DNA from 2 places in the Cytobacillus sp. MT66 genome. Region 2 is predicted to be linked to the other one. Evidence: riboswitches for the same ligand, from Rfam matches in the RefSeq annotation. Region 2 holds a riboswitch; the other holds the start of a gene.

Region 1 (4,347 bases), on a different contig from region 2:
GATTTTAGCCCGTCGTAGGCACCGACGACAATTGGAAAAAAGGAAATTAGCACCGTGACTGCCACCTTGCTCCAAATCGTATAGCCAAACCAAAGGACAAAAATGGGCGACAGGGCAATAATGGGAATCATTTGTGAAATAAGTACAACAGGATAAAGCATTTTTTCCACCGTTTTCGAAAAAAACATCCCTGCTGCCAGAAAAACTCCTCCGAGTACTGCAATAACAAACCCAATTAGAAACTCAAGCATGGTTGCAGGTGTGTGTTCCAGCAATAAAGGCTGCCAGTTGTCAATGATGGCCATAACAACCATGGTTGGCGCTGGAATAATAAAGGATGGCACCTGCTCAGAACGGACAAGCCATTCGAACAGCAGCAGTATAACCAGCGTGAAAATTAAAAATAAACTATATGTTTGCAGCCAGGCTTTAAATTGTTTCATAGGCTATTTTTTTCTCCAGGTTTTGTCTTAAGGTGACCATTTCTTTTTTATGAAGCATATCCGGCACTCGCGGGCGCGGCAGGCTTACGTTCATTTCTTCTATCTTCTTTTTTGGATGCAATAGCAGGATTCTGTCGCTTAAAAAACAGGCTTCTTCCAGATCATGGGTGATAAATAATATAGTTTTATTCGATTCCTTCCATATTGAAAGGAGCCATTGCTGCATTTCCTTCTTAGTCAATGCGTCGAGGGCGCCGAATGGTTCATCAAGCAATAATAGATCTTTGCCTGTGAACAAGGCCCGCAGAAATGACGCCCTTTGTCGCATTCCGCCAGAAAGCTGCTTAGGCAGCGCATCCTTATAATCAAGTAATCCAACTTTGTCTAGCCAGCTTTCGGCTTCCTCTGCTGAAATATGTACATCTTTTCGGAGTTCAGACGGCAGCATGATATTTTCAAGAATGGTCCTCCAGGGCAAAAGCAGGTCTCGCTGGGGCATGTACCCTACATCCCCCAGGGAAACTGGTTTTCCATTGATAAGGATTTCACCGGTATCTTGTTTAAGAAGACCTGTGATTAGTTTTAAAATGGTACTTTTTCCTGACCCGCTTTTTCCTACAAGTGATACAAACTCACCATGCTCTAGTTTCATGTCCAGATTTGAAATGATGTTATCACCATTGTGTTGAAATGAGAAAGATACGTTTTTTAGTTCAAGCATTTTTCCACCAGCTTAATTAATTTAGATTGGCCAATCGTGATCATAGTAGTTCATGTCCCAGAATAGGTATTCATATTTTGAAGTCATCTGGAAATGTTCTTCTAATTTTGCTAGCTCACGCTCTGGCTTGCCGTCTGCAATCTCGTCCATTAGTTTGATCAGCCATTGTGCACCAGCACCGAAAGTTTCGGAATCATAGGTTTCTATCCATTTGGCGTAAGGATTATTGTCCAATTGGTCTCCATATTGCTTTCTTAATAGTTTTCCAATCTCCCAATAATCCCATGCACATGGAAGCAGGCACGCGACTACCTCAGCCAAACTGCCATGCTGAGCAGCATGCAGCATATAGCGTGTATAGGCTAAATTAACCGGAGTTGGCTTTGTTTCTTCCAATTCCTCTCTAGAAATCCCAAACTCTGCAGCAAATTGACGATGAAGCTCCATTTCGAAATTTAATGTTTCATGCAGGATCTGACCAAATTTCCCCATGGTATCCAGGTCGTGCGACTTCATGACACCGATAGCAAACAGCTTGGCATAGTCAATCAAATAGACATAGTCCTGTTTCATGTAGCGGATAAATTTTTCTTTGTCTAGAGTGCCTTTTCCTAATTCTTGGACAAATGGATGCTGGTGATTTTTCTCCCAGATTGGCTGCACGTTTTCAAATAGTCTTTCGGTAAACGTTTTAGTCGTTGTGTTCAACGAACTCCCTCCTTCTGTATAATAGGCTGTGTTTAACGTTGCCGTTGATTTTTAGCTCCAATCAACTTGGTTTTGTAAAACCTTAACTTTTTAACACAATAAAAAAACCGCTTTCCGTAAAGAAAGCGGTTAGTGAATGAAATAAAAGTTTGGTTTTACATCATTCTTGCTTTCCTACGCTAGTATTAACTAGATCAGGTTCAAAGGGTCACATCTCAGCCTTTCGGCGCCCCTAGCAAGACTCTAAATTAAATTGTTTGAAAATTCTCCGACGTACATACCTAGCATATCATGATTCATATGAATTGCAAGTGAATTTTTGGAAAAAGAAAAGAACTGCTAAAAGCAGTTCTTTAGACAAGTACGCGCCATCCGAATGGATCGTCTACTTTATTATTTTGGATGCCAGTTAATTCGTCGTATAGTTTTCTTGTTAATTCACCTGTTTCTCCGTTATTAACGACAAGCTTTTCTTCTTTATAGAAAAGTTCGCCGATTGGAGAAATAACAGCTGCTGTACCTGCACCAAAGGCTTCTTCTAATTTTCCTTCTTTGCTTGCCTGTACAAGCTCATCCATTGAAAGTTTTCTTTCTGTAACTGGTACATTCCAATGTTTAAGCAGGTTGATGATTGAGTCACGTGTAATCCCAGCTAAAATACTGCCATTTAGCTCAGGCGTTACCACTTCCCCATTAATTTTAAAGAAGACGTTCATGCTTCCTACTTCTTCAATATACTTATGCTCTTTACCATCAAGCCATAATACTTGAGAGTAACCAGCGTCTTCTGCCACTTCCTGTGCCTTTAAGCCTGAAGCATAGTTTCCGGCAGTTTTGGCAGCCCCTGTTCCGCCCTTAACTGCGCGGGTATATTCTGTTTCAACCGCAATTTTCACAGGGTTGATGCCTTCCTTATAATAAGCTCCAACAGGAGATAAGATAATAATAAATTGGTAAGTAAGTGATGGTGAAACACCTAAATGCGCTTCAGTTGAAATAACGAATGGGCGAATGTAAAGAGATGTTCCCTCAACATTTGGAACCCAGTTCCGGTCTACATTGATTAATTGCTTTAAGGCGCTTAGTGCTAGCTCCTCATCAATTTGCGGCATGCACAAACGTTCAAGGGAACGGTTTAAACGTTCAAAGTTTTTATTAGGTCTAAATAGAAAAATTTGCTCATCAGCTGTTTGATATGCTTTTAAACCTTCAAAAACTGTTTGCCCATAATGGAAAATGACGGCTGCAGGGTCTAATGTAATAGGCTGATAAGGGACAATGCGAGGATCATGCCAGCCTTTCCCTTCTGTGTAATCCATAAGAAACATATGATCTGTAAAGTTTCTTCCAAATTCAAGATTATGGAAATCAGGTTTTTCTTTTCTTTCAGTGCTTAATTGAACTTCGATTGGATAATCTTTCATCCTACTTCTCCCTGCCTTTTTTTTACTATTGGAAAGTTTAATTAAAAAAAATAAAGCGTTTAACGAATACTAGACAATGCACATAAAATTGGAATAACGCCTATTAGTATTTTCATATAACTTTTACGTGTATTGTAATTACAATTATCCGACAATTCATAGCGTTTTGTCGAGATGTTTTTTAAAATTGTTTAAAATTTTTTTTAAAGCATTAAAAAGGCAATTAGCAACAAGGCTAATTGCAAAAGTATTTCGATACCTTCAATAGTTTTCTTTACTATTGTCTAGTTATTTGAACCATCCTTTTTCTTTTGATTGAGCAATTGCTTCGATTCTATTTTTTACCCCAAGCTTATCCATGATTTGGGAGATGTAATTTCGGACTGTGCCTGTCTTAATTTGAAGTTCAGCCGCAATCTCCTTTGTGTTTTTCCCATCGGCGACAAGTTCGAGCACTGCTTTTTCCCGGGCTGTCAGCGGATTTTCTTCACTGTAGATATCATCCATTAGCTCTGGGGCATAGATCCGCTTTCCAGCCATTACCATCCGGATGGAATTAGCCAGTTCTTCACTTGGGCTATCCTTTAGTAAATATCCCCTAACTCCCGCCTTTAGTGCCCTTTGAAAATAGCCAGATCGGGCAAAAGTCGTTAAAATAATAACCTTGCAGTCCATATTATTTAGTTCTTCAGCAGCTTCAAGGCCGCTTTTCTCGGGCATTTCAATATCCATGATACAAATATCGGGCTTAAGCTTTTTCACAAGGGAAATGGCTTCTTCTCCATTGGATGCCTGCCCTGCAACCTCCATATCATCCTCTAGGCTTAGAAGCGACCCTAATGCTCCAAGCATCATCCGCTGGTCCTCCGCGATGACAATTCGAATCATATCCGTCCCTCCTTTCCTGTTTGTATCACGACATTTGGCACTTTCATTACAATCGTTGTTCCATGTTCATTCACAATATCAAGTGTACCATTTACAAAATCTAGGCGCTCGTTGATGCCGAGCAGACCGCTCCCATTTTGCAATTTTCCCTGATTAATTCCGA
Region 2 (4,347 bases):
CCCAAATCCCCCATCATAGGCAGCTACAAATAAAGGGATATATAGTCTCAACTTATTGGTAGGAGATTTATGAACAAGTTGTATATTAGCTGCCCACTCCTTACTTTTCAGGGTAACGATTAATGCAAAACAAAGTAATAAGAATGCTACAATATTCATTGTTTTTTCGTCTATATGTGCCGTTAGTAATGAACCACCAACCCCTCCTATAAGTGCTACTAATATATTTCTCAATATCGATTTTACAGTAAGTTGCTTATGACGGATTAGATAAAATACACTTGAAAGTGCAGCTATACCGGAGGAGAACTTGTTAGTAGCAATACTAGTTTGAATTGGAATACCGGTTAACATCATGCCTGGAACCGTAATTAGCCCAGCTCCTCCAGCTAACGTTCCCATGAAAGAGGCACCTAACCCAATAAAAATTAAAACAAAAGGATGAAAGCTTCCTCCTTTTATTCCCCAAATCCCTGTTCCAATGCCAATTAATGACATAGATGAGAGAAAGAAAATCATATATATTTTGCTTTGACTTTTTTGTTTACTATGCTGTTGGAATTCTTCTTTAATGATAGATGTATTCATTAAGTAATCCCCTTTACCATTCCTTACAGAAAGAGTATAAAATAAATATTGATAAGTCTAATATATGTTTTAAATATTTTTATAAAAAAAATTTATGGGAGGCTAAATCATTGAACCTTCATTCTCTTCGGATTTTTACTACTGTGGCGTCCATAAAGAGCGTTACTGAGGCTGCAAGAGTTCTTTCCCTAAGTCAGCCAGCCGTAACCATTCAAATACGAAATCTAGAAAAAGAAACAGGATTGAAGTTAATCGAGGCAGAAGGAAGAGGGATCAAACTGACCAACTCGGGTCAATTTTTATTTAAACAAGCCGAACGTTTATTTGATATGGAAAAAGACATAGAAAATAAATTGAATCAATTAAGGAATGGAGAGCTAGAAAATTTACAAATAGCATCAACTTATTTACCAGCTAATTTTTTGTTACCCTCATGGCTGGCCAAGTTTAAAAATGAATCACCTTTGGTAAATGTAGATTTATTTAGTGGTAATTCAAATGAAGTACTCGAAAAATTACTTCGCTATAAAGCTGATATTGCTTTTGTAGTAAAAGAAAAGTGGAAACAAACAGAATTAAACCTCCATCACTTAATGGACGTAGAATTTTGGTTTATTGTCCCGAAAAACCATAAATACAATGGAAAAGAGGTATTACTATCTGATTTGGTCCAAGAACCATTTTTATTAAGAGAGGAAGGAAGTTCTACAAGGGAAGTTCTTTTTTCTTTGTGCAAGGTTCATGGAGTTACGGTTCCACGCATAGGGTTGCAATTTCATGGTTTAAATGAATCTGTCCGTGCTGTTATAGCTGGGTATGGAACAATGCTAGCACCTTCACTGGCAGTACAAGAACACTTGAAGCGTAAGGAATTGGGGAGAGTTAAGGTTAAAGGTATTGAAATAAAACGCCCTGTATATCTTTGTAGCCGTAATAAAGATAAAGAATTATCTCCCAATATCGAAGGGTTCCTGAATATAATAAAAAGTAATCCTTTTTAAAGAAAAGTAGGGGAAAAGGTGGGATTTCTGAGGATTGGACTTCTGTTTGTTAAGGTACCCATAGTATTTTAGTTTTTATAACGGGGAGCATCTGGAAAATGTGATTCCGCCCTTGATCCATTTTAGAGGTCAAATCCCTTTTAAAATGAGCAATTCCAATAAAAATGGTAAATAACATTCTTCAGTTTGCAGTGGTTGTATCTAACCATAATTCCTTTAAACTTTTTGAAATTAGTTCCGTGATTATTTTATCTAAGGTGAAGCGAAAATTTAGGTACAGAATAGATGTATCCTTAAAAAGGAGAATTACACTAGAACAGATAGAGATGTATTCAGATAGTGGATGGGATTATGTAACGGGCTATCAATTTTTTTAAGTATATTCATCACCTGTTGAGCCCGATGTCCCAGAGCTACATATAGACCCGGCCAGAAATCTTTTACACTAAAGGCACTGGGTAAGAAATTAGCCTTTAAAAGAAGCTTAAATGAACAGTAGATTATCAATTACTCATAGTAATCCTCCACCTTTGGGCGGTGGTTTCTCGTTTAATTAAATTCAGTGAATTTTTCTCATTTTATAAATTTTCCTTTTATTTTAACGCAGTTTCATGTATATTAAAATCAAATAGAATAGAAATAACTAGGGGAGTCCAATAAGTTGGGCTGAGAAAGAAACACGTTGAAGTTTCTTGACTCTTGGGACCTGATCTGGTTCATACCAGCGTGGGGAAGTTAGTCATTATAGTCACACTACTTCTGTATACATATAGCCGGGTCCAATTATTTATTGGACACCGGCTTTTTTATGTACTTCATAAGCTTTAATAAGCTCTCCACTTGTTGTGTTCTTTATCTTGTCCTTATATTCATAAAAGGAGAGATTTATTATGTCAATGTCAACATCCTCATTAAACGATCAAAGTATTTCCATCATGTCTAATTTTTCCGGAAGTGAAAAAGTATATGTAACAGGTTCTAGACCGGACATTAAAGTTCCAATGCGTGAAATCAAGTTAAGCCCGACAACAGGTACGTTTGGAGAAGAAGAAAATCCTCCAGTGCGTGTGTATGACACCAGCGGACCATATACAGACCCTGATTATTCTGTCGATATTACTAAGGGTCTTCCTGCCCTTCGCCGTTCATGGATTCAAGAACGCGGCGATGTTGAGGAATATGATGGCCGTGAAATGACACCAGCGGATAATGGTTATAAAGATGAAAAGGATCCTCGCGCCAACCGTCATGCGTTTCCTAGTTTAAAGCGAAAACCGTTACGGGCCAAAAAAGGAAAAAATGTGACACAACTTCATTATGCAAGAAAGGGAATTATCACTCCCGAAATGGAATTTATCGCAATTAGAGAAAATATGAAACCTGAATTCGTACGGGATGAAGTTGCAAAGGGGCGAGCGATTATTCCCTCAAATATCAACCATCCAGAATCAGAGCCCATGATCATAGGCCGTAACTTTCATGTGAAAATTAATGCAAATATTGGTAATTCTGCTGTTTCATCTTCTATCGAAGAAGAGGTTGAAAAAATGACCTGGGCGACACGCTGGGGTGCTGATAATATTATGGATTTATCGACAGGGAAAAATATCCATACAACACGGGAATGGATCATTCGGAACTCACCGGTTCCTGTCGGTACTGTCCCCATTTATCAGGCACTTGAGAAAGTAAATGGTGTTGCTGAAGATCTTACCTGGGAGGTTTACCGTGATACCCTAATTGAACAAGCAGAGCAAGGTGTTGATTACTTCACCATTCATGCTGGTGTTCTTTTGCGGTATGTCCCGTTAACAGCTAAACGTTTAACAGGTATTGTCTCTCGTGGTGGGTCTATCATGGCACAATGGTGTCTATACCACCACAAAGAAAGCTTTTTATACACTCACTTTGAAGAAATCTGTGAAATCATGAAATCCTATGATGTTGCATTCTCTTTAGGGGATGGCTTACGTCCTGGGTCTATTGCAGATGCGAACGATGAAGCACAGTTTGCAGAATTAGAGACACTTGGTGAGTTGACAAAAATTGCTTGGAAGCATGATGTACAGGTGATGATTGAAGGACCAGGGCACGTACCGATGCACCTAATTAAAGAAAACATGGATAAACAACTGGAAGTTTGTCAGGAAGCGCCATTTTACACACTTGGGCCTCTTACGACTGATATTGCTCCTGGTTATGATCACATTACATCTGCTATAGGAGCTGCAATGATTGGTTGGTATGGGACGGCAATGCTTTGTTATGTAACGCCAAAAGAACATTTAGGTTTGCCGAATAGAGATGATGTTCGTGTAGGGGTTGTCACTTATAAAATTGCTGCACATGCTGCTGATTTGGCAAAAGGACATCCAGGAGCACACAAAAGAGATGATGCTTTATCAAAAGCTCGTTTTGAATTCCGTTGGAGGGATCAGTTTAATTTATCTTTAGATCCTGAACGTGCAATCGAATATCACGATGAAACGCTACCTGCTGAAGGTGCTAAAACAGCACATTTCTGTTCTATGTGCGGACCTAAATTCTGCAGTATGAGAATCTCACAAGATATTCGTAACTTTGCAAAAGAAAAGAAAATTGAAACGAAGGAAGCTATTGAAATAGGTATGAAGGAAAAAGCTGAGCAGTTTAAGAAATCTGGTGGTAACATATATCAGTAACTTTATTAGGGGGTTATTAGGGTAAAGGTCGATAAAATAGAAGAGGAAATTAATCAACTCATCATAATTTTAAAGGA

The links. A riboswitch is a leader RNA that binds a small molecule or an ion and turns the genes downstream of it on or off. The one in region 2 is predicted to bind thiamine pyrophosphate.
Region 1: another riboswitch for thiamine pyrophosphate. It lies ahead of tenA (thiaminase II); the one in region 2 lies ahead of thiC (phosphomethylpyrimidine synthase ThiC).

The regions. Positions count from the first base shown of each region.
Region 1 covers NZ_JBXAFB010000001.1:250,429-254,775, reverse strand. The annotation lists gene AC1Q59_RS01240 (ABC transporter permease) at 1-443, opposite strand, end outside; gene AC1Q59_RS01235 (ABC transporter ATP-binding protein) at 430-1,164, opposite strand; gene tenA (thiaminase II) at 1,186-1,872, opposite strand; TPP riboswitch at 2,027-2,116, opposite strand; gene AC1Q59_RS01225 (branched-chain amino acid aminotransferase) at 2,226-3,296, opposite strand; gene AC1Q59_RS01220 (response regulator transcription factor) at 3,585-4,184, opposite strand; gene AC1Q59_RS01215 (sensor histidine kinase) at 4,181-4,347, opposite strand, start outside.
Region 2 covers NZ_JBXAFB010000034.1:3,661-8,007, reverse strand. The annotation lists gene AC1Q59_RS24545 (sulfite exporter TauE/SafE family protein) at 1-588, opposite strand, end outside; gene AC1Q59_RS24540 (LysR substrate-binding domain-containing protein) at 699-1,589, shown strand; TPP riboswitch at 2,225-2,339, shown strand; gene thiC (phosphomethylpyrimidine synthase ThiC) at 2,486-4,270, shown strand.